4 regions of the Streptomyces deccanensis genome follow, and region 1 is predicted to be linked to each of the others. Evidence: riboswitches for the same ligand, from Rfam matches in the RefSeq annotation. Region 1 holds a riboswitch; each other region holds the start of a gene.

Region 1 (5,668 bases):
AAGGTGGCCGTTCAGCTGTCGGCGGCGTCGGCCTTGTCGACCCCGTCCCAGACGTTGGTGTACCAGGGGCGGTCGGCCGCTCCTTGGGTCGTACGGGACTGCTTCGCCGCGTCCGGGTCGATCATCGTGTAACCGGTCTCGCCCGGCATCACATAGTGCAGCCGCTCGCGGATGCGCTGCTCGGCGTACGCGTCGTCCTGCCAGCGCGCCTTGAGGTCGCGCAACTCCTCGACCCGCTCGCGCGCCTCTTCGCGCTGCCGCTGCATGTCGGCGATCTCGGCGCGCTGGGAGACGTACTGCCTTATGGGATAGGCGAGCGCCACGATCATCGAGCAGAGGACGAGGGCGAGCAGCGCGGCCCGGCCGGTCAGTCGGGAGCGGCGGGCCTGGCGCTTGGTCTGGGAGCGGTAGACCCGGGCGGCCGTCTGCTCACCGAGCACCTTCAGCCGCGTCGCGGTGGAGAAACGGTCCCGGTCCCGGTCCTTCACGGCCATGTCCCGCTTCCCCTTCCGCTTCTGCCTTCTCCCGCGCGCACGCGCGTACGTCCCCGCACACGGTACGGGACCGGTACGGGGACGTACGTACGACTGGCTAAGCCTTAACCCTGTACGGGTCAGCCCTTGAAGCGGGGGAAGGCCGAGCGGCCGGCGTAGACCGCGGCGTCGTCGAGGATCTCCTCGATGCGCAGCAGCTGGTTGTACTTGGCGACGCGGTCCGAGCGGGCCGGGGCGCCGGTCTTGATCTGGCCGCAGTTCACGGCGACGGCGAGGTCGGCGATGGTGACGTCCTCGGTCTCGCCGGAGCGGTGGGACATCATGCACTTGAAGCCGTTGCGCTGGGCCAGCTCGACGGCGTCCAGGGTCTCGGTCAGCGAACCGATCTGGTTGACCTTGACCAGCAGGGCGTTGGCGGAGCCCTCCTCGATGCCGCGGGCGAGGCGCTCGGGGTTGGTGACGAAGAGGTCGTCGCCGACGATCTGGACCTTGTCGCCCAGCTTCGTGGTGATGGTGTTCCAGCCGGCCCAGTCGTCCTCGAACAGCGGGTCCTCGATGGAGACGAGCGGGTACGCCTCGACGAGGTCGGCGTAGTACTCGGTCATCTCGGCGGCGGAGCGCTCCTTGCCCTCGAAGACGTACACGCCGTCCTTGTAGAACTCGGAGGCGGCGACGTCGAGCGCCAGGGCGATCTGCTCGCCGGGGGTGTAACCGGCCTCCTTGATGGCCTCGATGATGAGGTCGAGGGCGGCGCGGTTGGACTCCAGGTTCGGGGCGAAGCCGCCCTCGTCGCCGAGGCCGGTGGACAGGCCCTTGGTCTTCAGCACCTTCTTGAGGGTGTGGTAGACCTCGGCGCCCCAGCGCAGGGCCTCGGAGAAGGACTCCGCGCCGATGGGGGCGATCATGAACTCCTGGATGTCCACGTTGGAGTCGGCGTGCGAGCCGCCGTTCAGGATGTTCATCATCGGAACGGGCAGCAGGTGCGCGTTCGGGCCGCCCAGGTAACGGAAGAGCGGGAGGTCGCTGGCCTCGGAGGCGGCGTGGGCGACGGCGAGGGAGACGCCGAGGATGGCGTTGGCGCCGAGGGAGCCCTTGTTGTCGGTGGCGTCCAGGTCGAACATCGCCTGGTCGATGAGGCGCTGCTCGGTGGCGTCGTAACCGACGAGCTCCGGGCCGATCTGCTCGATCACGGCGAGGACGGCCTTCTCGACGCCCTTGCCGAGGTAGCGGTTCGGGTCGCCGTCACGAAGCTCGATGGCCTCGAAGGCACCGGTGGAGGCGCCGGACGGAACGGCGGCACGACCCGTGCTGCCGTCGTCGAGGCCGACCTCGACCTCGACGGTGGGGTTGCCTCGCGAGTCGAGGATTTCCCGGGCTACGACGACGTCGATGGACGGCACGAGCATCTCCTTCATGGAATGTGACGCGGAAGTGCGGGGCCCGCGGGCCTTGCGACTAGAGCCTAACCGCCCCGGGCTCGTCGGCAGCCGACCGACCGTCCCGTGGACAGAGAGACCGTACCTATTGTTCCAGCTCGGAACAAAGGGGGGTGGGCCGGAAAGTGAACAGAAGGAGGGGGCGGACATGAAAAAGCCCCGCCCCGGTGCGTACGGGGGAATGCGCACCGAGGCGGGGAGCTCGCGAGAGACGGGGGGACGGCCCTCACGAGGTCTTCACTATGGAGGACACGGATGTGAGCGGGCTGTGGTTCAGCTGGGAAGCGGCCCGAATTTCTCGGCCCAGCCGAACCCGCCCCGCCTGCCCGGCCGTGGGGGCGGCCGTGGGGGCGGCAGGCGTGCGGTGGCCGTCGCCTCCGCCAGGGGGTCAGCTCAGGTGGAGCTGCTGGCCCGGGTAGATGAAGTCGGCGTCGTCGATGATGTCCTTGTTCAGCTCGAAGAGCTTCTCCCAGCCACCCTTGACGTTCTTCTTCTCGGCGATGGCGCTGAGGGTGTCGCCGGTGACGACCTTGTACTCGCCGTCGCCCTTCTTGACCTTCTTGCCGGTTGGGGTCTCGACGGTGGCGCGCTCGGAGGAGCGGGAGGCGCGGGTGTCCTCGGTGCTCTTCTTGGTGCTCTCCTGCGTGTTCTGCTGCGAGGAGCCGGAGTTCGAGGAGCCGGAGGAGGCGGCGGCACCGTTGTACGCGGCACCGGACAGGCCCTTGCCGCAGACCGGCCAGGCACCCTTGCCCTGGCCCGCGAGGACCTTCTCGGCGATCTCGATCTGCTGCGCCTTGGTGGCCTGGTCGGCGGTGGAGGCGTACTTCGTGCCGCCGTACCCGGCCCAGGTGGAGGCCGAGAACTGCAGACCGCCGTAGTAGCCGTTGCCGGTGTTGATGGACCAGTTGCCGCCGGACTCGCACTGGGCGACGGCGTCCCACTCGGAGGCGGTGGCGGCGGAGGCGCTGCCGGCGGCCATCAGCGGGGCGGCGACGGCGGCGGCGCCGGTGACGCCGGCGACGGCGATGGCGCGGGCGGCCTTGGACGGACGACGGTGCTTGCCCTTGCTGGAAAACAGCATGGAGAGATCCCCTCACCGACGCCTGCGAGGTGAGCTGTCGGGTTCGGGCCGGTTGAGTTGCCCGGCCGCGCTCGTGCGCCTCTCGGCCCACTTCGCGCGGCTTCACCCCGAGCCGGTTCCGGACGTGCGCCCCCGAAGGGCCGCAACCACCGGACCCGGCACTTACCTTGGGTCCCCCGCTCCTGCCTACGGCGCTTGACGCGACGACTGTTCCTTGCGGCCGTTGGCAGGATTCGGCGTACCGACCGCAGGGGCCCGCTGTGGCGAGCGGTCACGACCGTAAACACGTGATTGCCCGGATTTCAAAGACGATCAGGGGGTCTGTGATTCATCTCCCACCTAGATCAAAACGGGCATTAAGGGGCGAACAGTGACCCGAACTGTCGCTACTTTTCGCCCGTTTCGGCACCGACTTCGAGGGTCTGACCGGGAAGGATAAGGTCCGGGTCAGTTCCGACCGTGCCCTCGTTCTCGGAGTAGAGCTTGCGCCACCCGCCGTCCAGGTCGAGCGAGTTCGCGATCCGCGTCAGGCTGTCGCCCGCGCGGACGGTGTAGGCGCCGTCGACACCCTCGCGCGCCGCGTCGCCGCCACGGGAGGCGTGACGGCCGGAGGGGGTGGAGTCGGCGCGGGAGTCGTCGGCCGCGTCCGTGTCGGCCTCCGTGCCCGCGGCGGGGCTCTCGTCGGCGCTGGCGCCGCGGTGACGACCGGTGCCGGCTTCGCTCTCGTCGGCCGAAGAGTCGTCACTCTGCGACGAATCGTCCGACTTGGGTGACTTCGTGGCCTCGGAGCTCGTCGAGCCGTCCGAGTCGCCCGAGCCACCCGTGTCGCCCGAGTCGGCGTCGGCGCCCGAGCCGGTCTTGGCCTTGGTGGACCCGTCGAAGGCGTCGGAGGTCGAGCCGCCGGGCGCGCTGGAGTCGTCCGAGTCGCCGGACTTGGCCGAATCGGCCCCGTCGGTCGAAGCGGAGGAATCCGACGAACCGGATGAATCGGATGAGCTGGACGAGCCGGATGCACTGCCCGACTTCGTCGAGTCGTCCGCGACGCCCGTGTCCACGTCGGCGGAACCGGAGTCGCCGCCGAGGTTGTGGAGCAGGCCGCAGGTGGACCAGACGCCGACGCCCTGGTCCGCGAGCACCTTCTCAGCGACGGCTATCTGCTGCGAACGGCTGGCCTGGTCGGCGGTCGCGGCGTAGTCGAGGCCGCCGTACTTCTCCCAGTTCGCCTGGGTGAGCTGGAGGCCGCCGTAGCGTCCGTTCCCGGTGTCCGCGCTCCAGGAGCCACCGCTCTCGCACTCCGCCACCTGGTCCCAGGTGGTTCCGCTGGCCGCGCTCGCGCCGGTGGCGCCGAGCAGGGGGATCGCGATGGCCGAGCCGGTCACTCCGGCCGCGACCAGGAGGGCGGGTGCCTGACGGGGGCGACGGTGACGACCGTTCCCGGAGAGCATGCGGTTGCCTTTCACACGACAGCAGTGACCGTACGAAGGGTGTGGGGTGACCCCTTCGTACTGACGTGTGAACGTAGCCGGAGTCGATCAGTTGTCACAAGTTAATGCAGCGCAGATCACGTGAAGATCACAGACTTGAGGGAGTGTCATTTTCCGTCGCGGAATGCGGTAGTGCTACGGGCTGCCCGGGTACTACTACGTACCGCTCACGAGCCGCCTCACGAAATGCTCTCGGACCGCCCCTGCGGGGTGAATTGCACCGGAAGCGTGCGCAATCCGCGCATGATGAGCCCTCCTCGCCATCGCAAGTCGGCCGGCTCCGCAGCGAGTCGGAGGTCGGGGAGGCGGGTGAGGAGCGTCGCCAGCGCGGTCTGGCCTTCGAGGCGGGCGAGGGGGGCGCCGAGGCAGTAGTGGATGCCGTGGCCGTAGCCGAGGTGCTGGTTGTCACGGCGGGAGAGGTCGAGGGTGTCGGGGTCCTCGAAGCGGGCGGGGTCGCGGTCGGCGGCCGCGAGGACGACGAGGACGGGGTCGCCCTGGGCGATGTCCTGTCCGCCGATGGTGAGGGGGCGGGTCGCGAACCGCCAGGTGGCCAGCTCGACGGGGCCGTCGTAGCGCAGGAGTTCCTCGACGCCGGTTTCGAGCAGCGCGGTCTCCCCCGCTGCCAGGGAGGCCTGGAGGCGGGTGCGCTGGTCGGGGTGGGTGAGCAGGGCGTAGGTGCCGTTGCCGATGAGGTTGACGGTCGTCTCGAAGCCGGCGAAGAGCAGGATGAACGCCATGGCCGCGGCCTCGTTCTCGGTGAGGTGCTCGCCGTGGTCGGAGGCACGGATGAGGCCGGAGATGAGGTCCTCGCCGGGGGCGGGGTGCTCGGTGAGGCCTTCACGCTTCCTGTGGATGAGGTCGGCGAGGTAACCGCGCATCTTCTTCACCGACCGCGCGACGCCGCCCCTCGGGCCGCCGCCGTGCCGGATCATCATGCCTGCCCAGTCCTGGAAGTCGTCCTGGTCCTCGCGGGGGACGCCGAGGAGGTCGCAGATCGCGTAGATGGGGAGCGGGAAGGCGAAGTCGTGGATGAGATCGGCCTCGCCCGTCTCCGCGAAGCGGTCGATGAGCTGATCGGTCAACTCCTGCACCCGGGGGGCGAACTCGGCGACCCGGCGGGGTGTGAACGCCTTCGAGACGAGACGGCGCAGCCGCGTGTGGTCCGGCGGATCG
Region 2 (5,668 bases), 4.6 Mb from region 1:
CGATGATGTTGAAGCCCGATTGCACCTGTTCGAATCTGTGGGGGCTTGATGTTGGAAATCGGCGCAGACGGCCGGACCTGGCTTCTCACCGGGACCAGGAGCAGCTATGCCCTGCGGCTCACCGAGAACGACGAGCTGCTGCACCTGCACTGGGGTCCCCGGATCGCCCTCGCGGACGCCGAGGAGCTGGCAGCACGGCTGCAGTTGCCGTACTGGCCGTTCGAGGCCCCGGTCGACGGACACGAGGAGTACCCCGTCGAGGGCGGACCCCGCTTCACCCGCCCGGCCCTGTCCGTGCGCACGGACGAGCGGCGCGGCACCGAGTGGACCTTCCAGGCGTACGAGGCCGACGGCGACGAGCTGCGGCTGCGGTTCACCGACGACGGACTCGGGATCACCCTGCACTACCGGATGCGCGACGACGTGGTCGAGCGCTGGGTGACCCTCGCCAACGAGGGGCCCGCGGTGGAGCTGCTGCGGGCCGACTCGGCGACCTGGACGCTGCCGCGCGCGGAGGAGACCTGGCGCCTCTCCCAGCTGCACGGGCGATGGGCGGCCGAGTCCCGGCTCGTGCGCGCCGACCTCACCTACGGCGAGAAGGTCATCGGCAGCCGCCGCGGCCACACCGGGCACCAGCACCTGCCCTGGGTCGCCCTCGACACCGACGCCACAGAGGAGCGCGGCGAGGTCTACGGCTGCGCCCTGGGCTGGTCGGGTTCCTGGCGGATCGCGGTGGCCCAACTCCCGGACGCGCGCGTGCAGATCACCGGCGGCGCCGGATACGACGAGTCCGGACTGCTGCGGCTGGAGACGGGCGGGACCTTCACCACACCCGTCTTCGCCGGCCTGTGGAGCGACGGCGGCTTCGGCGGGGCGAGCCGCGCCTGGCACGCCTACCAGCGGACGTACGTCATCCCGGACGCGGACCAGGACCGGCCGGTCCTCTTCAACTCCTGGGAGGCCACCGAGTTCGACATCTCCGAGGAACAGCAGGAGGCCCTGGCGCGCCGGGCGGCCGCCATCGGGGTCGAGCTGTTCGTGGTGGACGACGGCTGGTTCGGGGCGCGCACCAGCGACCGGGCCGGCCTCGGCGACTGGACGCCCAATCCCGACCGCTTCCCGAAGGGGCTGCGTCCGCTCGCCGAGCGTGTGCACTCCCTCGGGATGCAGTTCGGCATCTGGGTCGAGCCGGAAATGGTCAATCCGGACAGTGAGCTGTATCGGGCGCATCCCGAATGGGCGCAGTTCCAACCGGGCCGAAAGCGGACGGAACTGCGCAATCAGCTCGTCCTCAATCTCGCCCGGGAAGACGTCCAGGAATACCTCTGGGAACGGCTCGACACGCTCCTGTCCAGCGCGCCGATCGACTATGTGAAGTGGGACTTCAACCGCTGCTTCACCGACGCGGGCTGGCCCGGTGAGCCCTATCCGCAGAAGCTGTGGGTCGAGCACGTGCACGCCTTCTACGCCCTGCTGGACCGGCTGCGGGCCGCGCACCCGGGGGTCGCGTTCGAGTCGTGCTCGGGCGGCGGCGGCCGGATCGACCTCGGGGTCATGGCGCGGACGGACCAGGTGTGGACCTCCGACAACACCGACCCGCTCGACCGGCTCGCCATCCAGCACGGCTTCAGTCAGATCCATCCGGCCCGGGCCATGGCCGCGTGGGTCACCGACAGCCCGAACAACCAGCTGAACGGGCGGGTCAGCTCGCTGCGGTTCCGGTTCGTCAGCGCCATGGCGGGCGTGCTCGGCGTGGGCGGCGACCTCACCGAGTGGAGCGAGGAGGAGCTGGCCGAGGCCCGGGAGTGGGTGGAGCTGTACAAGGGGATCCGGCCGGTCGTGCAGCGCGGCGACCTGTACCGGCTGCGGCCGCCGACGGGCGGGCTGAGCGCCGTGCAGTACGTGCACGGTGACGAGGTCGTCGTCCTCGCCTGGCTCCAGGCCCAGCACTACGGCGAGCCGCTCGCCCCGCTGCGACTGCGCGGGCTGGACCCGACGGCGACGTACGAGTGCCGCGAAACGGGCGAGACGCACCGAGGTGCCGTGCTGGTGCATCACGGACTGCGGACCGGTCTGCGCGGCGACTTCGATGCGACGGTTGTCCGTCTCCGTCGGACTTGAGCCTTCTGTCTGAAATGTAGCTGTAAATCCAACAAGCCCTGGAATAAAGCCTACTGGGCCGTAGGTGCGTGAGCAGCGTCATATTCGTGACGTTCCGTTGCCGTCATGTCCACGTAATTCGCGCAGATTTCCAGGGAGGTTGGAATGCACCCTAGACCGGTCTATTACGGAGCGTGATGGTGAATTGATGTAAGGATCAGTGCGGAAGACGCACAGGAAGTCCCAAAGGTTGTCCCTGTGGGCACAAGTCGCTTACGTTCGGCGTCAATCCGGACGGACGCCCAATCCTGCCGCCGACCGGAGCCGCGTACCGACCCGATCCACGGCAGGAGCGGGGGACCCACAGGAATCACCGCCTGTTCCGGTCTCCGGAACGGCTAGGGGTAAAGCCGTGCGCAAGCACGGCCGGACATCTCCAGTCCGCACCCGACAGCTCACCTCGCAGGCGCCGGAGAGGAATTCGTCATGCCCGCGAAGGGTAAGCACCGCCGTCCGAAGTCCCAGCGCTTCACCCGCTCGATCGCCGCCGCCGGCACCGGTGGCGCGGCGCTCGCGCTGCCGCTGATCGGAGCCGCCGGCGCCCACGCCGCGACCCCGAGCGCCACCGTCTCCGGTGTCTCCGAGAAGCCGACCACGATCGCCGCCGAGAAGTCCGCGGCCGAGGCGAGCGCACGGATCGAGCAGGCCGAGAAGGCCGCGCAGGCGGAGAAGACCGCCACCAAGAAGGCGGCGGCCAAGACCTACTCGGTGAAGGTCGGCGACTACCTCGCGAAGATCGCGGACGAGCAGGACGTCGAGGGCGGCTGGAAGAAGCTGTACTCGGACAACCGGGAGGCGATCGGCTCCGACCCCTCGCTCATCCACCCGGGGCTGAAGCTGTCGATCGGTGAGCGGGCCGCGTCGAGCGAGACGTCGCGCTCCTCGTCCAAGCCGCAGCTGTCGCAGTCCTCGAAGCCCGCCGAGTCGCCCGCGTCGTCCCAGACGTCGAAGCCCTCCGCTCCCGCGAAGCAGGAGTCGAAGGACACCAAGGCGTCGACCTCGACGGCGAGCGGCCAGTCCTCGTCGTCCAACGCCTCGGGCTTCAGCAGGCCGATCCTGAGCGGGACCGTCGGTACCGCGTACAAGACCGCCGGCAGCATGTGGTCCAGCGGCTACCACACGGGCGTCGACTTCGTGGCCCCGACCGGGACCAGCCTCAAGGCCGTGGGCGCGGGCACCGTCGTCTCCGCCGGCTGGGGCGGCGCGTACGGCAACCAGGTCGTCATCAAGCTCGCCGACGGCTACTACGCCCAGTACGCCCACCTGTCCTCGATCTCCGTCTCCGCGGGTCAGTCCGTGAGCGGCGGCCAGCAGATCGGCCTCTCGGGCGCGACCGGCAACGTCACCGGCCCGCACCTCCACTTCGAGATCCGCACCAGCCCCAACTACGGCGCGGACATCGACCCGCTGGCCTACCTCCGCTCGAAGGGCGTCGGCGTCTGACGACACCGGCCCCCGAGCGTCTGACATCACCTCCACCGGCGTCTGACGTCACCGTCCCCAAGCGGCTGACGCCACCTCCACCCGGCGCCCGCATGCCGAAGGCCGGTCCCTGTGATCAGGGGCCGGTCTTCGGCGTTTCATGATCGCCGTGTTGCGGTCGTGTGGCATGGCCGATCGAACCCTCGACAGTGCCGCGAGGGGCGGGGACAGTGATCCGCGTAAGCGCTTTCTGCCTCTGTGAAGGAGTGTCGGTGCGCACTGCCCGACGTCGGAGAACCGTCTTCCTGACCGCCGCCGCCCTGTTCGCCGGTCTCTTCTCCGCCCCCGGCGGCCATGCCGCGGAGAAACCTCGCCGGGTCGTGGAGAACCTGGACCGGGGCCTGGTCGCCGTACCGTTCGACGGCGGGACCTTCCTCAGCTGGCGGCTGCTCGGCACGGAGTACGCGCGCCGCGGCGACGCGATCGGCTTCAACGTCTACAAGGGCGGCAAGCGGCTGAACCGGGCGCCGATCACCCGCTCGACGACCTACCGGGACACCAGCCCGGGCACGGGCGCGTACAGCGTGCGGGCCGTCGTCGACGGGCGGGAGGGAAAGCCGAGTTCGGCGCTGCCGCTCGATCAGGGGTACGCCGAGATCCCGCTCGCCGCGGCGGAGGGCTACACCGTGCAGCACGCCTGGCCCGGCGACCTCGACGGGGACGGGCGGTACGAGCTGGTGGTGAGCCGGCTCTCGCAGACCAGGGACCGGCCCGACCTGCTGGAGGCGTACACGCTGACCGGCGAGCGGCTGTGGCGTGTCGACCTCGGACCCGGCTCGTACACCCAGGTCGGCGGGAACGGCGCCAACGACCCGGCACCGGCCGCGATCAGCGGATCCACGCCGATCGGCGGGTACCGCAACGACGACAACGTGACCGTGTTCGACCTGGACGGCGACGGCCGGGCCGAGGTGCTGGCGCACACGGCCGCCGGCACGACCTTCGCGGACGGCACGCGGGTCACCGCCGACTCGCCCGCCCGGCAGTTCGTCTCCGTCGTCGACGGCGCGACCGGCACCGAGCGCGACCGGCAGCCCGTGCCCGACGACTTCGCCGCCGACGGCCCGTCCGGCGGCCACTTCGGCATCGCCTACCTCGACGGGGTCCACCCGAGCCTCGTCACCAAGCTCGTCACCCGCGTCGGCGCCCGGCGCGGCGCCTTCCGCGTCCTCTTCCAGACCTGGGACTTCGACGGCACGGACCTGACCCGCCGTTGGAAGTACGTGGTGCCCGCCGACAGCGGCGCGACCGGCTTCCACCAGATCCGCACCGTCGACGTCGACCGCGACGGCAAGGACGAGATCGCCGACGGCAACTACGTGGTGAACGGCGACGGCACCCTCCGGTACGTCGTCGACGGCGCCGGACACGGTGACCGCTTCCACATCGCCGACCTCGACCCCGGCCGCCCCGGCCTGGAGGGATTCGCCATCCAGCAGGCGGAGCTCGGCGTCGTACCGAAATTCCCCTGGTACTACTACGACGCCGACACCGGCGAGCGCCTGGTGACCGGGCAGCACCCGGCCGACTGGGAGAACGACACCGAGATCGACGTCGGCCGGGGCAGCACCGGCGACATCGACCCGGGCCATCGCGGCTACGAGTACTGGACGTCCACCGCCGACGTCACGGCGCCCGGCGCCGGAGTCCGCAACGTCCGGGACGGCAAGGTCGCCACGACCACGCCCAGCGTCAACTTCCGTATCTGGTGGGACGGCGACAAGGGCTCGGAGCTGCTGGACTTCACCCACGTCTCCGACTGGGACCCGGCGACCGAGACCAGTACGCGGATCTTCGATCCGGCCGGCGTCGTCTCCGGAGCCCGCAACGCGACCCCCTTCTACGGCGACATCCTCGGCGACTGGCGCGAGGAGATCCTCGCCGAGACCGCCGACCACACCGCCCTCCGCCTCCACACCACCACCGAGCCGACCGGAACCCGTCTCTACACGCTCGCCCACAACCCCGCGTACCGGCTGGGATGGACCGTCCGGGGCTACCTCCAGTCGACGTACACGGACTACTA
Region 3 (5,668 bases), 2.2 Mb from region 1:
TGCCGACGCGCTCGGCGAGGGCCGCGCCCTCCAGGTACTGGTCGGGATCGGCGGAGAGGGCGAGCTGCCAGGAGGGGGCGATGCCGCCGTCCCGGTACTGCGCCGCGGCCACCGAACCGAGTTCGTCCCGGGCCGAGTTGAGCCGTTCGGTGCGGCGGGCGGCCTGATCGCGCAGCTCTTCCAGGTTCTCCTGCGCCTTGTCGGCCTTCTCCTTCGCGCCGTTGTACTTCTCCGTGGCGACCTCGGCCTCTTGGTACAGCTTCGCCACCTTCGCCTTCACCTGCTCAGGTGTGAGCTGGGGATCGGCGTGCCCGGTGCCGTCGAAACCGGTCGCGGTCGCCGCGCCAGCGAGGGCGATCGTCGCGGCCGTGCGGGCCGTGTGGCCGCCGATCGAGCGCTGTCTGGGCTTGCGGTGCGCTGCCACGTGGAGTCCACGTCCTCTCCGTACGACCGCCGTCCGCAGTACGAACATCGTCTGTCCGTACGGACCGCCTGGGGGGAGCGGTTACGCGTCCGGCGGCGGCCCGCACAGGGGGAGCGGGACGCCGCCGGACCTTTCTCGGCGGTGGTGGCCGACTGCCGCCCCTGGCCCGGGCGGCGGTGGGGAGCCGGTCACCTGAGGGAGGACGCTAAACCTGGCTGTGATGGCTCGGTAACGCGTTGTACGGAAGTGGCGCGCACCGATAACGAGGTGACCGTATGTGACCGAGATCCTGGCCTGGAGCCGCCGACTTCACGCTGTGCGATGACCGATGCGGCGATTTCGGACCGGGTGGGGGAGGGACGGTGCTATGGAGCGCATATATGCAAGATCATCGAGGGGTGACGCTCGCTGGTCCCCGCAGCGTTCACCCCCGCCGCCCCCCGCCCCCGCCCCCGGTGCCGGACCGGCTTCGGACCCCTCATTAGGCTCCGCGCATGGACGTTCTCATCCACATCGTCGTCGGCCTGCACATCATCGGCATCGCCTCCCTCCTGGGCGGTTTCCTCACCCAGCTGAAGGCCATGGGGCAGGGCGCGGCCCGTTTCGTCCCCGCCATGCTGCACGGCGCGCTCACCATGCTCGTCACCGGCGTCCTCCTCGTCGGCCTCAACCAGGCCGACGACCAGCCCGTCAACAACATCAAGATCGGCATCAAGCTCGCCCTGCTGATCGTGATCCTCGGCCTGGTCTACGTGAAGCGCGACGAGGAGACGGTGGAGAAGCCGCTCTTCGCCCTGGTCGGCGCGCTGACCACCGTGAACGTCTTCATCGCGGTGCTCTGGACCTGAGGCGAGCCCCTGCGCCGAGCCCGTCGGACGGGCCCGGCCGGGTGTCACGCCGGTCGTACCACGCTGTGGATCGAGGACTCGCCGTCGTAGAAGACCGACTCCTCGCGGACGTACGTGCCCGGCTTGGGGGCGTGGATCATCATGCCGTTGCCGATGTAGAGGCCGACGTGGCCGATGTTGTCGTAGAAGAAGACGAGGTCACCCGGCTTGGCGTCGGCGAGGGGGACGGTGGTGCCCGCCTCGACCTGGTCGTAGGTGGTGCGCGGCAGGTCGACGCCCGCGGCCTTCCAGGCGGCCTGGGTGAGGCCGGAGCAGTCGTAGGAGCCGGGTCCGGTGGCGCCCCAGACGTACGGCTTGCCGATCTGCGCCCGGGCGAAGGCCAGGGCCTTGGTGGCCTTCGCCGCGTAGGTGGAGTCCTCGACCGGGGCGGTGGTCCCGGTGGTGCCCGGCGACGTCTCCGTGCCGCCGGCGGTCCCTGCCTGGGGCTCCTGGGTCTCCTGGGCGGCCGGGGTCTCCTGGCTCGCCTGCGCCGCCTGCTGTCGCGCGAGCTCCTCCGCCTTGCGGTCGGCCTCCTCCTGCTCGCGCTGTTCGATCGCGGCGAGCCGGGCCTTCTCCTGGGCTGTGAGGGTGGAGAGCAGTTCGCGGGCCTCGGCGAGCTTCGCCTGGACCTTGGCCTTGCTGGTCTTGAGGGCGTTCTGTGACTCGGTGAGCTTCTCGAGGCTGTCGCTCGCCTCCCGGCGCTGCTCCGCCGCGTCGGCCTGCTCGGTGACGTACGCGTCGACGGCAACCTTCTGACGGTCCGTCAACCGGTCCATCAGCTGGTTCTGGTCGAAGTAGTCCTGCGGGTTGTCCGCCAGGAGCAGCGAGGCCTGGTCGGGAGTGGCCGCGCCGGTGCGGTACTGGGCCGCCGCGAACGAACCCAGCTCCTCCCGCGCCTCGTTGAGCTTCTCCGTGCGCTTGGCGACGTCGTCGAGGAGGGTGTCGACCTTCTTCTTCTGCTTGGTCGTCCGCTCCTTGGCCGCGTTGTAGTTCTCGGTCGCCGACCCGGCCTGGCGGTAGAGGTCGTCGACCTTCTTCTCGACCTCCTCCAGGCTCGGCCTGTCGTCGGCGGAGGGCGCGGCGGTGGCCGTCTGGGAGAGCAGGGCCACGGAGGTCAGGGCGGCCGTGGCGAGAGCGGGGGTGCGTATGCCCGCGCGCGTCCGGCCGGTCGGACGCGGCTTGCGGTGCGGCGCCATGGTGCGGCGTCTCCTTCCGTTGTCCGCCTACCGAGTTAGCTGTCGGGTTCGGGCGCAAGCTTCGGAAGGTTTGCCCTACGACCCTTGCCGCGAGCGGCGGTCGGGTCGATTCACCCCAGAGGTCGGTGGGTCCCCGGCTCCGGCGCCGGGAGAGGCGTACCGGACTCGGCGGAGGCCGTGCGGCCCGGCGACGTTCGCCGGTTGTGTCGTACGGCCTAAAGAAGAAGCTAGCCAACTCGTGTGGCCCGTGTGAAGGTTGATGTTCGATATGCCCGATACGTTTTCGTGACCTTAGCCTCTTCCACGCGACAGGCGGTACGCTCGATCGCTCACCGTCGTGAGGTGGACGCGGTGAGTGGTGGGTGTGGACTTCCCGGGGCGGCCTCTCGCTGTCAGTGGGGGCGCCTAGACTCGGAGAGCGATGAGCAGCCTCTTTGACGACAGCTTCCTGGCGGACCTCCAGGCCCCCCGCGGCCACGTGGAGGAGCCCCCGCCGCCGCCCGAGGACGATCACGTACCGGAGTCGCTTCCGGACGATCTGTTCGGCGGGAAGTTCGACGTGCCACCGGACCGGGACGAGTACTACAGAGGCGGCGCCCCCCGCCCGGCCATCGACGCGGCGGCCCTCCTGGACGGGCTGAACGAGAACCAGCGCGCGGCCGTGGTGCACGCCGGATCCCCCCTGCTCATCGTCGCCGGCGCCGGCTCCGGCAAGACCCGGGTGCTCACCCACCGCATCGCCCACCTGCTCGGCGAGCGGCACGTCCACCCGGGCCAGATCCTCGCGATCACCTTCACCAACAAGGCCGCCGGTGAGATGAAGGAGCGCGTCGAGCAGCTCGTCGGCCCGCGCGCCAACGCGATGTGGGTCATGACCTTCCACAGCGCGTGCGTCCGGATCCTGCGGCGCGAGTCGAAGAAGCTCGGCTTCACGTCCTCCTTCTCGATCTACGACGCCGCCGACAGCAAGCGGCTGATGGCGCTCGTCTGCCGTGATCTGGACCTCGACCCGAAGCGCTTCCCGCCCAAGTCCTTCAGCGCCAAGATCTCGAACCTGAAGAACGAGCTGATCGACGAGGAGGACTTCGCCGCCCAGGCCGCCGACGGCTTCGAGAAGACCCTCGCCCAGGCCTACGCGCTCTACCAGTCCCGCCTCCGCGAGGCGAACGCACTGGACTTCGACGACCTGATCATGACGACGGTCAATCTGCTGCGCGCCTTCCCGGACGTCGCCGAGCACTACCGCCGTCGCTTCCGCCATGTCCTCGTCGATGAGTACCAGGACACCAACCACGCCCAGTACGCCCTGGTCAGAGAGCTGGTCGGCACCTCCGAGCACCCGGTCGACGTCCCGCCCAACGAGTGGGACGTCCCCCCGGCCGAGCTCTGCGTCGTGGGTGACGCGGACCAGTCGATCTACGCCTTCCGCGGAGCGACCATCCGCAACATCCTCCAGTTCGAGGAGGACTACCCGAACGCGACCACGATCCTGCTGGAGCAGAACTACCGCTCCACGCAGACCATCCTGAGCGCGGCCAACGCGGTCATCGAGCGCAACGAGTCCCGCCGCCCGAAGAACCTGTGGACCAACGCCGGCGCGGGCGCCCAGATCACCGGCTATGTCGCCGACACCGAGCACGACGAGGCCCAGTTCGTCGCCGACGAGATAGACCGCCTGACGGACGCGGGCGACGCGAAGGCCGGCGACGTCGCCGTCTTCTACCGGACGAACGCCCAGTCCCGAGTCTTCGAAGAGGTGTTCATCCGCGTCGGCCTGCCCTACAAGGTCGTCGGCGGCGTCCGCTTCTACGAGCGCAAGGAGGTCAGGGACGTCCTCGCGTATCTGCGGGTCCTGGCCAACCCGGAGGACTCCGTCCCGCTGCGCCGCATCCTCAACGTGCCCAAGCGCGGCATCGGCGACCGCGCCGAGGCGATGATCGACGCCCTGTCCCAGCGCGAGAAGATCAGCTTCCCGCAGGCGCTGAAGCGGGTGGACGAGGCGTACGGCATGGCGGCCCGGTCGACCAACGCGGTCAAGCGGTTCAACACGCTGATGGAGGACCTGCGAACCGTCGTCGAGTCCGGCGCCGGACCGGCCACCGTCCTGGAAGCCGTCCTCGAACGCACCGGCTATCTGGCCGAGTTGCAGGCCTCCACCGACCCCCAGGACGAGACGCGCATCGAAAACCTCCAGGAACTCGCCGCGGTCGCCCTGGAGTTCGAGCAGGAGGCCGGGGCCGGAGAGGGCGAGGCCGAGGCGGCGGGTACGACCTCCGCCGGGCTCTCCGACTTCCTGGAGCGGGTGGCGCTGGTCGCCGACTCCGACCAGATCCCCGACGAGGAGGAGGACGGCTCGGGCGTGATCACGCTCATGACCCTCCACACCGCGAAGGGCCTGGAGTTCCCGGTGGTCTTCCTCACCGGCATGGAGGACGGCGTCTTCCCGCACATGCGCGCCCTCGGCCAGACCAAGGAGCTGGAGGAGGAGCGCCGCCTCGCGTACGTCGGCATCACCCGCGCACGCGAACGGCTCTACCTCACTCGTTCGACGCTGCGCAGCGCCTGGGGGCAGCCCTCGTACAACCCGCCGTCCCGATTCCTGGAGGAGATCCCGGCCTCCCATCTGCAGTGGAAGCGCACAGGCGCCTCCGCGCCGGTGTCCTCGGGGCCGGCGGCCGGCATCGCGGCGTCGCTGTCGTCCTCCCGCTCCCGTTCCTCGGCCCGCGGCGCGTCCGGCTTCGCGACCCGCCGCGGCGACGAGAAGCCGGTGGTCTCCCTCGCCGTGGGCGACCGTGTCACCCACGACCAGTTCGGCCTCGGCACGGTCGTCGGCGTCGGGGGCTCCGGAGCGAACGCGGAGGCGACGATCGACTTCGGCGACACCAAGCCGAAGCGCCTGCTGCTGCGGTACGCGCCGGTGGAGAAGCTGTAGCGGTCGGCCTCGCGCCGCGCACACGACGCGGGCCCCTGCTCGGCAGGGGCCCGGTTCTCGTGTCTGGATGTTGCGCTCGCCCGCCAGGGGCGCCCGCGAGAGGTGACTGTTACGTCGGGTCCAGTCCGTGGCTGCGCAGCCACGGGAGCGGGTCGATGGCGGAGCCGCCCGCCGGGTGGACCTCGAAGTGCAGGTGCGGGCCGGTCGAGTTGCCCGAGTTGCCCGAGTA
Region 4 (5,668 bases), 3.4 Mb from region 1:
CGAGTGGCTGGACCGGCTCGGCACGGTCGCGGGCCGCGCCGACGAACTGTGCCGGTACGCGGTCCTGTTCGGCGACCCCAAGCTCGCCCTGACGGCCGTCGACCGGGTCCTGGAGGTGACGGCCGAGGAGGTCCAGGAGATCGCCAAGGCCCGCCTGAGGCCCGACAACCGCGCGGTGCTCGTCTACGAGCCCGTCGCCGGCGAGGAGGATGCCGAAGAGGGCGCCGAAGACGAGACCGCCGCGGCCGAGGCCGCCGGAACCACCGACGAGACCGAGGAGTCGGCGAAGTGACCGAGCTCGCGACCATGGAATTCCACCCGCAGCCCCAGGCCGGCGAGGCCAGGCCCTGGGCGTTCCCGGCGCCCGAGCGCGGCACTCTGGACAACGGCATGACCGTGCTGCGCTGCCACCGCCCCGGCCAGCAGGTCGTCGCCGTCGAAGTGCTCCTCGACGCGCCCCTGGACGCCGAGCCCGCCGGCATCGAGGGCGTCGCCACCATCATGACCAGGGCCTTCTCCGAGGGCACCGACAAGCACACGGCCGAGGAGTTCGCCGCCGAGCTGGAGCGGTGCGGCGCCACCCTCGACTCGCACGCCGACCACCCCGGCGTACGCCTGTCCCTCGAAGTGCCCGTCTCGCGGCTGGAGAAGGCCCTCGGCCTGCTCGCCGACGCCCTGCGGGCCCCCGCGTTCGACGACGGCGAGATCGAGCGACTGGTGGCCAACCGGCTCGACGAGATCCCGCACGAGACCGCCAACCCGGGCCGCCGGGCCGCCAAGGAGCTCTCCAAGCAGCTGTTCCCGGCCACCTCCCGGATGTCACGGCCCCGCCAGGGCACCGAGGAGACCGTCGAGGGCATCGACTCCGCGGCCGTACGCGCCTTCTACGAGCGCCACGTCCGCCCCGCGACGGCCACCGCCGTGGTCGTGGGCGACCTCACGGGGGTCGACCTCGACACGCTGCTCGGCGACACCCTGGGCGCCTGGACCGGCTCACCGGCCGCCCCGCGGCCCGTGCCGTCGGTGACCGCCGACGACACCGGGCGCGTGATCATCGTGGACCGTCCCGGTTCCGTGCAGACCCAGTTGCTCATCGGCCGCGTGGGCGCCGACCGGCACGACCGTGTGTGGCCGGCCCAGGTGCTCGGCACCTACTGCCTCGGCGGCACCCTCACCTCCCGTCTGGACCGCGTCCTGCGCGAGGAGAAGGGCTACACCTACGGCGTGCGGGCGTTCGGCCAGGTGCTGCGGGCCGCGCCCGACGGTTCGGGCGTCGCGATGCTCGCCATCAGCGGCTCCGTCGACACCCCCAACACCGGGCCGGCGCTGGACGATCTGTGGACGGTGCTGCGCACCCTCGCCGCCGAGGGCCTGACCGACGCCGAGCGCGACGTCGCCGTGCAGAACCTGGTCGGGGTCGCCCCGCTCAAGTTCGAGACGGCCGCGGCCGTGGCGAGCACGCTGGCCGACCAGGTCGAGCAGTACCTGCCGGACGACTACCAGTCGACGCTGTACCGCCAACTCGCCGCCACCGGCACCGTGGAGGCCACCGCGGCGGCCGTGAGCGCCTTCCCGGTGGACCGTCTCGTGACCGTCCTCGTCGGGGACGCCGCGCAGATCGAGGAGCCCGTCAGGGCCCTCGGAATCGGCGAAGTCACCGTCGTCCCGGCCGAGTAGGGGAACGACCGTACGGACGCGTGTCAGTGGGGCCCTGGTGACGGAAGAGTCACCAGGGCCCATGTTTGTCCGTATTGATGGCGGAGGTTGTGTGTCTGACCTGTGGCGTAGTTAACAAATCCTGTGATCCGTTTGTTATTTCGAAGACGGCCCACTTAGCGTCAGTCCGGCTGTTCGTCAGAAGTTCGCCGCACCCGCGGCACCGGACAGTCATCGCCGAGTCCCCATGGCGCGAGCCAGGGGAGCCGGGGACCCACCGAAGTCCCTGGGGTGAATCGGGTGCCCTTCGCGAGCGACGCGAAACGAGGGGTAGCCGTAGGAGACCTTCCTGCTCCGAACCCGTCAGCTAACCCGGTAGGCGAGAAGGAAGGAAAGGATCAGCCACTTCATGGCGTTCACCCGCGCCCCCGGCAAGCACCGCCGTCCCGGCCGTGTGCAGCGCACGACCACGAGGAACGTGGGCGTAGCCGCTCTCACCACCACCGGTGTCTTCGGCACCCTCGCCGGCCCCGCGCTCGCCGCGGAGGAGCCCGCCGTCGAGCAGACCGGCCTGAACCAGATCATCACCCTCGGCGACACGGTCGCCGACCAGGTCGACGCCCAGGCCGTGGCCCAGCAGCAGGCCGCCGAGGTTGCCGCCGTCAAGAAGAAGGCGCAGGAGGAGGCCAGGAAGGCCGCCGCCGAGAAGGCCGAGCAGGAACGTGCCGCCGCCAAGGAGCGCGAGGAGATCAAGGCCCGTGCCGCCCGCGCGGCCGAGCGCGAGCGCCTCAACGCCTACGTCGCCCCCATCAGCGGCTCCTACATCTCCACCGGCTACAAGGCCGGCGGCGCCGTCTGGTCCTCCGGCAGCCACACCGGTGTCGACTTCCACGCCGCGTCCGGCACGGCCGTCCACGCGGTCGGCTCCGGCACGGTCGTCGAGGCGGGCTGGGGCGGTGCCTACGGCAACAACATCGTCATCAAGATGAACGACGGCACGTACACCCAGTACGGCCACCTGTCGTCCATCGGCGTCTCCGTCGGCCAGACGGTCACCCCCGGCCAGCAGATAGGCCTCTCCGGCGCCACCGGCAACGTCACCGGCGCGCATCTGCACTTCGAGGCCCGGACGACGGCCGAGTACGGCTCGGACATCGACCCCGCCGCGTACCTGCGCTCGCACGGCGTGAACGTCTGACGCGCACCCACGCTTCCAGGAGGCCCCGGCTCACCGAGCCGGGGCTTTCCTCGTTCTACGAACCACTTGTGACGTACCTCCTGTCCAAAAAATATCCCTGGATTCCGGTCCGCCATCGGAAATTCCGCTCCGCTGCAATAGAGTCGCTGGAACACACGTCAATCATCGACGTTTCACGGGGATTAAGGCGGAGGTCGGTCATGCGTATTCCGGCGCACTCGGTATGCACGGCGATCCGTGATGACATCGTCGCGGGTGTCTACGAGCGCGGCAGCCGGCTCACCGAGGAACTGCTCGCCCGCCGCTACGGCGTCAGCCGGGTGCCCGTGCGCGAGGCGCTGCGCACGCTGGAGGCCGAGGGCTTCGTGGTGACGCGCCGGCACGCGGGCGCGTGCGTCGCCGAGCCGACCGAGCAGGAGGCCGCCGACCTGCTGGAGATGCGCATGCTGCTGGAGCCCCTGGGCGCCGCCCGCGCCGCACAGCGCCGTACGGAGGCGCACCTCAAGGTGTTGCGGGGTCTGGTCAGGCTGGGCCAGGAGCGGGCCAGGAGGGGCAACAGCGAGGATCTGCGCTCCCTGGGCGGCTGGTTCCACGAGACGCTCGCACAGGCCTCCGGCAGCCCCGCCCTGACCTCGACACTCGCCCAGCTGCGGCACAAGATCGCCTGGATGTACGCGGTCGAGGCGCCGTCCGACCCCATGGAGTCCTGGGCGGAGCACGGCGGCATCGTGGACGCGGTCGCGCGCGGCGACAGCGACCGCGCTCGGACGATCACGTCCCTGCACACCGAGCGGGCCACGGCCGCGCACCGGCTCCGCTTTCCGCCCGGGCCCGGCGGGACCGAGCGCCCCGAGCGTGTGAGGACTTCGCAACACCCCGTAAACATGCCGAGCCTGCGGCATTAACACGGGCGCCGTATACAAAGAGGGAAGAATTCCGAGGGGCATTTTTCCTGCTGCCCGCAGAACGGAAACCGGATGTAAATGAGAAGGGCCCGCCCGATAAATCGGACGAGCCCTTCGGTTGTGCGCGGGGCGGCTTTTTCAGGCCTTTCCGCTGCGGTTACCCGGTCACTCAGACCGTCTCGGGGAGTTCCTCGAGCCCCTCGGCGACGAGCTTCGCCAAACGGTCCAGCGCGACGTCCGCGCCTTCGGCGTCGGAGGCGAGCACGATCTCCTCGCCGCCCTGGGCACCGAGGCCCAGGACCGCGAGCATGGAGGCCGCGTTGACGGGGTTCCCGTCGGCCTTGGCGATCGTCACGGGGATACCGGAGGCCGTGGTGGCCCGGACGAAGATGGATGCGGGTCGGGCGTGGAGGCCCTCGGCCCAGCCGACGTTGACGCGGCGCTCAGCCATGTGATGCTGCCCTTCAGGTGTCTCGGGTGCTGCAGAGAGGTCTAGACCGGGTTGTCTAGACCAGTTTCCCATATGGGGCGACCGACCGGAACGGGCCCACGGCCTGACCACGAACCGGCTGTCGCACTTCTGTTGTTCTTCTGTCGTGCCTCCCCAGACTGCCCCGCGCCGTTGTCGGACGCGAGCCGTACTCTGGGGCCCATGCAGACCTCGTCGGACCGGCACGAGTACCCCGCCCACTGGGAGGCCGACGTGGTGCTGCGCGACGGCGGCACCGCACGCATCAGGCCCATCACCGTTGATGACGCCGAGCGTCTCGTCAGCTTCTACGAGCAGGTCTCGGACGAGTCGAAGTACTACCGCTTCTTCGCGCCGTACCCTCGCCTGTCCGCCAAGGACGTCCACCGCTTCACGCACCACGACTTCGTGGACCGGGTGGGGCTCGCCGCCACCGTCGGCGGCGAGTTCATCGCCACCGTACGCTACGACCGCATCGGCGCCGACGGAATGCCCGCGTCCGCCCCCGCCGACGAGGCCGAGGTCGCCTTCCTCGTACAGGACGCCCACCAGGGCCGCGGCGTCGCCTCCGCACTGCTCGAACACATCGCCGCCGTGGCCCGCGAGCGCGGCATCAGACGCTTCGCCGCCGAGGTGCTGCCGGCCAACAGCAAGATGATCAAGGTGTTCACCGACGCCGGGTACCAGCAGCAGCGCAGCTTCGAGGACGGCGTCGTCCGGCTGGAGTTCGACCTCGAACCGACCGACCGCTCCCTCGCCGTCCAGCGCGCCCGGGAGCAGCGCGCGGAGGCCCGGTCAGTCCAGCGGCTGCTCGCCCCGGGCTCGGTCGCGGTCGTCGGAGCCGGGCGCACACCGGGCGGAGTGGGTCGCAGCGTGCTCGCCAACCTCCGGGGCGCGGGCTTCACCGGGCGGCTGTACGCGGTGAACAAGGCGCTCGGGCAGGACGAGAAGGAACTCGACGGGGTGCCCGCGCGCCGGTCCGTCACCGACATCGAGGGACCCGTCGACCTCGCGGTGATCGCCGTCCCCGCCGCCCACGTCCCCGAGGTCGTCGCCGAGTGCGGGGAACACGGCGTGCAGGGCCTCGTGGTCGTCTCCGCCGGATACGCCGAGAGCGGGCCCGACGGCCGCGAACGCCAGCGCGAACTGGTGCGCCAGGCCCGCACGTACGGCATGCGCATCATCGGGCCGAACGCCTTCGGCATCATCAACACCGCCCCCGACGTACGGCTCAACGCCTCGCTCGCCCCCGAGACTCCGCGTTCCGGGCGCATCGGTCTCTTCGCCCAGTCCGGCGCCATCGGGATCGCCCTGCTCTCCCGGCTGCACCGGCGCGGGGGAGGGGTCACCGGCGTCACGGGCGTCTCCACGTTCGTCTCGTCCGGCAACCGCGCGGACGTCTCCGGCAACGACGTCCTCCAGTACTGGTACGAGGACCCG

The links. A riboswitch is a leader RNA that binds a small molecule or an ion and turns the genes downstream of it on or off. The one in region 1 is predicted to bind cyclic di-AMP.
Region 2: linked by a shared signal. The riboswitch ahead of L3078_RS39080 (M23 family metallopeptidase) and the one ahead of L3078_RS18810 (transglycosylase family protein) in region 1 are both predicted to bind cyclic di-AMP.
Region 3: linked by a shared signal. The riboswitch ahead of L3078_RS28655 (C40 family peptidase) and the one ahead of L3078_RS18810 (transglycosylase family protein) in region 1 are both predicted to bind cyclic di-AMP.
Region 4: linked by a shared signal. The riboswitch ahead of L3078_RS33615 (M23 family metallopeptidase) and the one ahead of L3078_RS18810 (transglycosylase family protein) in region 1 are both predicted to bind cyclic di-AMP.

What each region holds. Positions count from the first base shown of each region.
Region 1 covers NZ_CP092431.1:4,232,542-4,238,209, forward strand. The annotation lists gene L3078_RS18800 (FtsB family cell division protein) at 12-494, opposite strand; gene eno (phosphopyruvate hydratase) at 614-1,894, opposite strand; gene L3078_RS18810 (transglycosylase family protein) at 2,319-3,011, opposite strand; cyclic di-AMP (ydaO/yuaA leader) riboswitch at 3,016-3,215, opposite strand; gene L3078_RS18815 (LysM peptidoglycan-binding domain-containing protein) at 3,398-4,456, opposite strand; gene L3078_RS18820 (cytochrome P450 family protein) at 4,675-5,668, opposite strand, start outside.
Region 2 covers NZ_CP092431.1:8,876,446-8,882,113, forward strand. The annotation lists gene L3078_RS39075 (alpha-galactosidase) at 49-2,121, shown strand; cyclic di-AMP (ydaO/yuaA leader) riboswitch at 2,424-2,582, shown strand; gene L3078_RS39080 (M23 family metallopeptidase) at 2,587-3,603, shown strand; gene L3078_RS39085 (rhamnogalacturonan lyase family protein) at 3,855-5,668, shown strand, end outside.
Region 3 covers NZ_CP092431.1:6,409,597-6,415,264, forward strand. The annotation lists gene L3078_RS28645 (C40 family peptidase) at 1-424, opposite strand, end outside; gene L3078_RS28650 (hypothetical protein) at 919-1,272, shown strand; gene L3078_RS28655 (C40 family peptidase) at 1,317-2,507, opposite strand; cyclic di-AMP (ydaO/yuaA leader) riboswitch at 2,517-2,674, opposite strand; gene pcrA (DNA helicase PcrA) at 2,929-5,439, shown strand; gene L3078_RS28665 (M23 family metallopeptidase) at 5,549-5,668, opposite strand, start outside.
Region 4 covers NZ_CP092431.1:7,599,798-7,605,465, forward strand. The annotation lists gene L3078_RS33605 (M16 family metallopeptidase) at 1-292, shown strand, start outside; gene L3078_RS33610 (M16 family metallopeptidase) at 289-1,677, shown strand; cyclic di-AMP (ydaO/yuaA leader) riboswitch at 1,882-2,052, shown strand; gene L3078_RS33615 (M23 family metallopeptidase) at 2,066-2,854, shown strand; gene L3078_RS33620 (GntR family transcriptional regulator) at 3,055-3,759, shown strand; gene L3078_RS33625 (HPr family phosphocarrier protein) at 3,929-4,210, opposite strand; gene L3078_RS33630 (bifunctional acetate--CoA ligase family protein/GNAT family N-acetyltransferase) at 4,412-5,668, shown strand, end outside.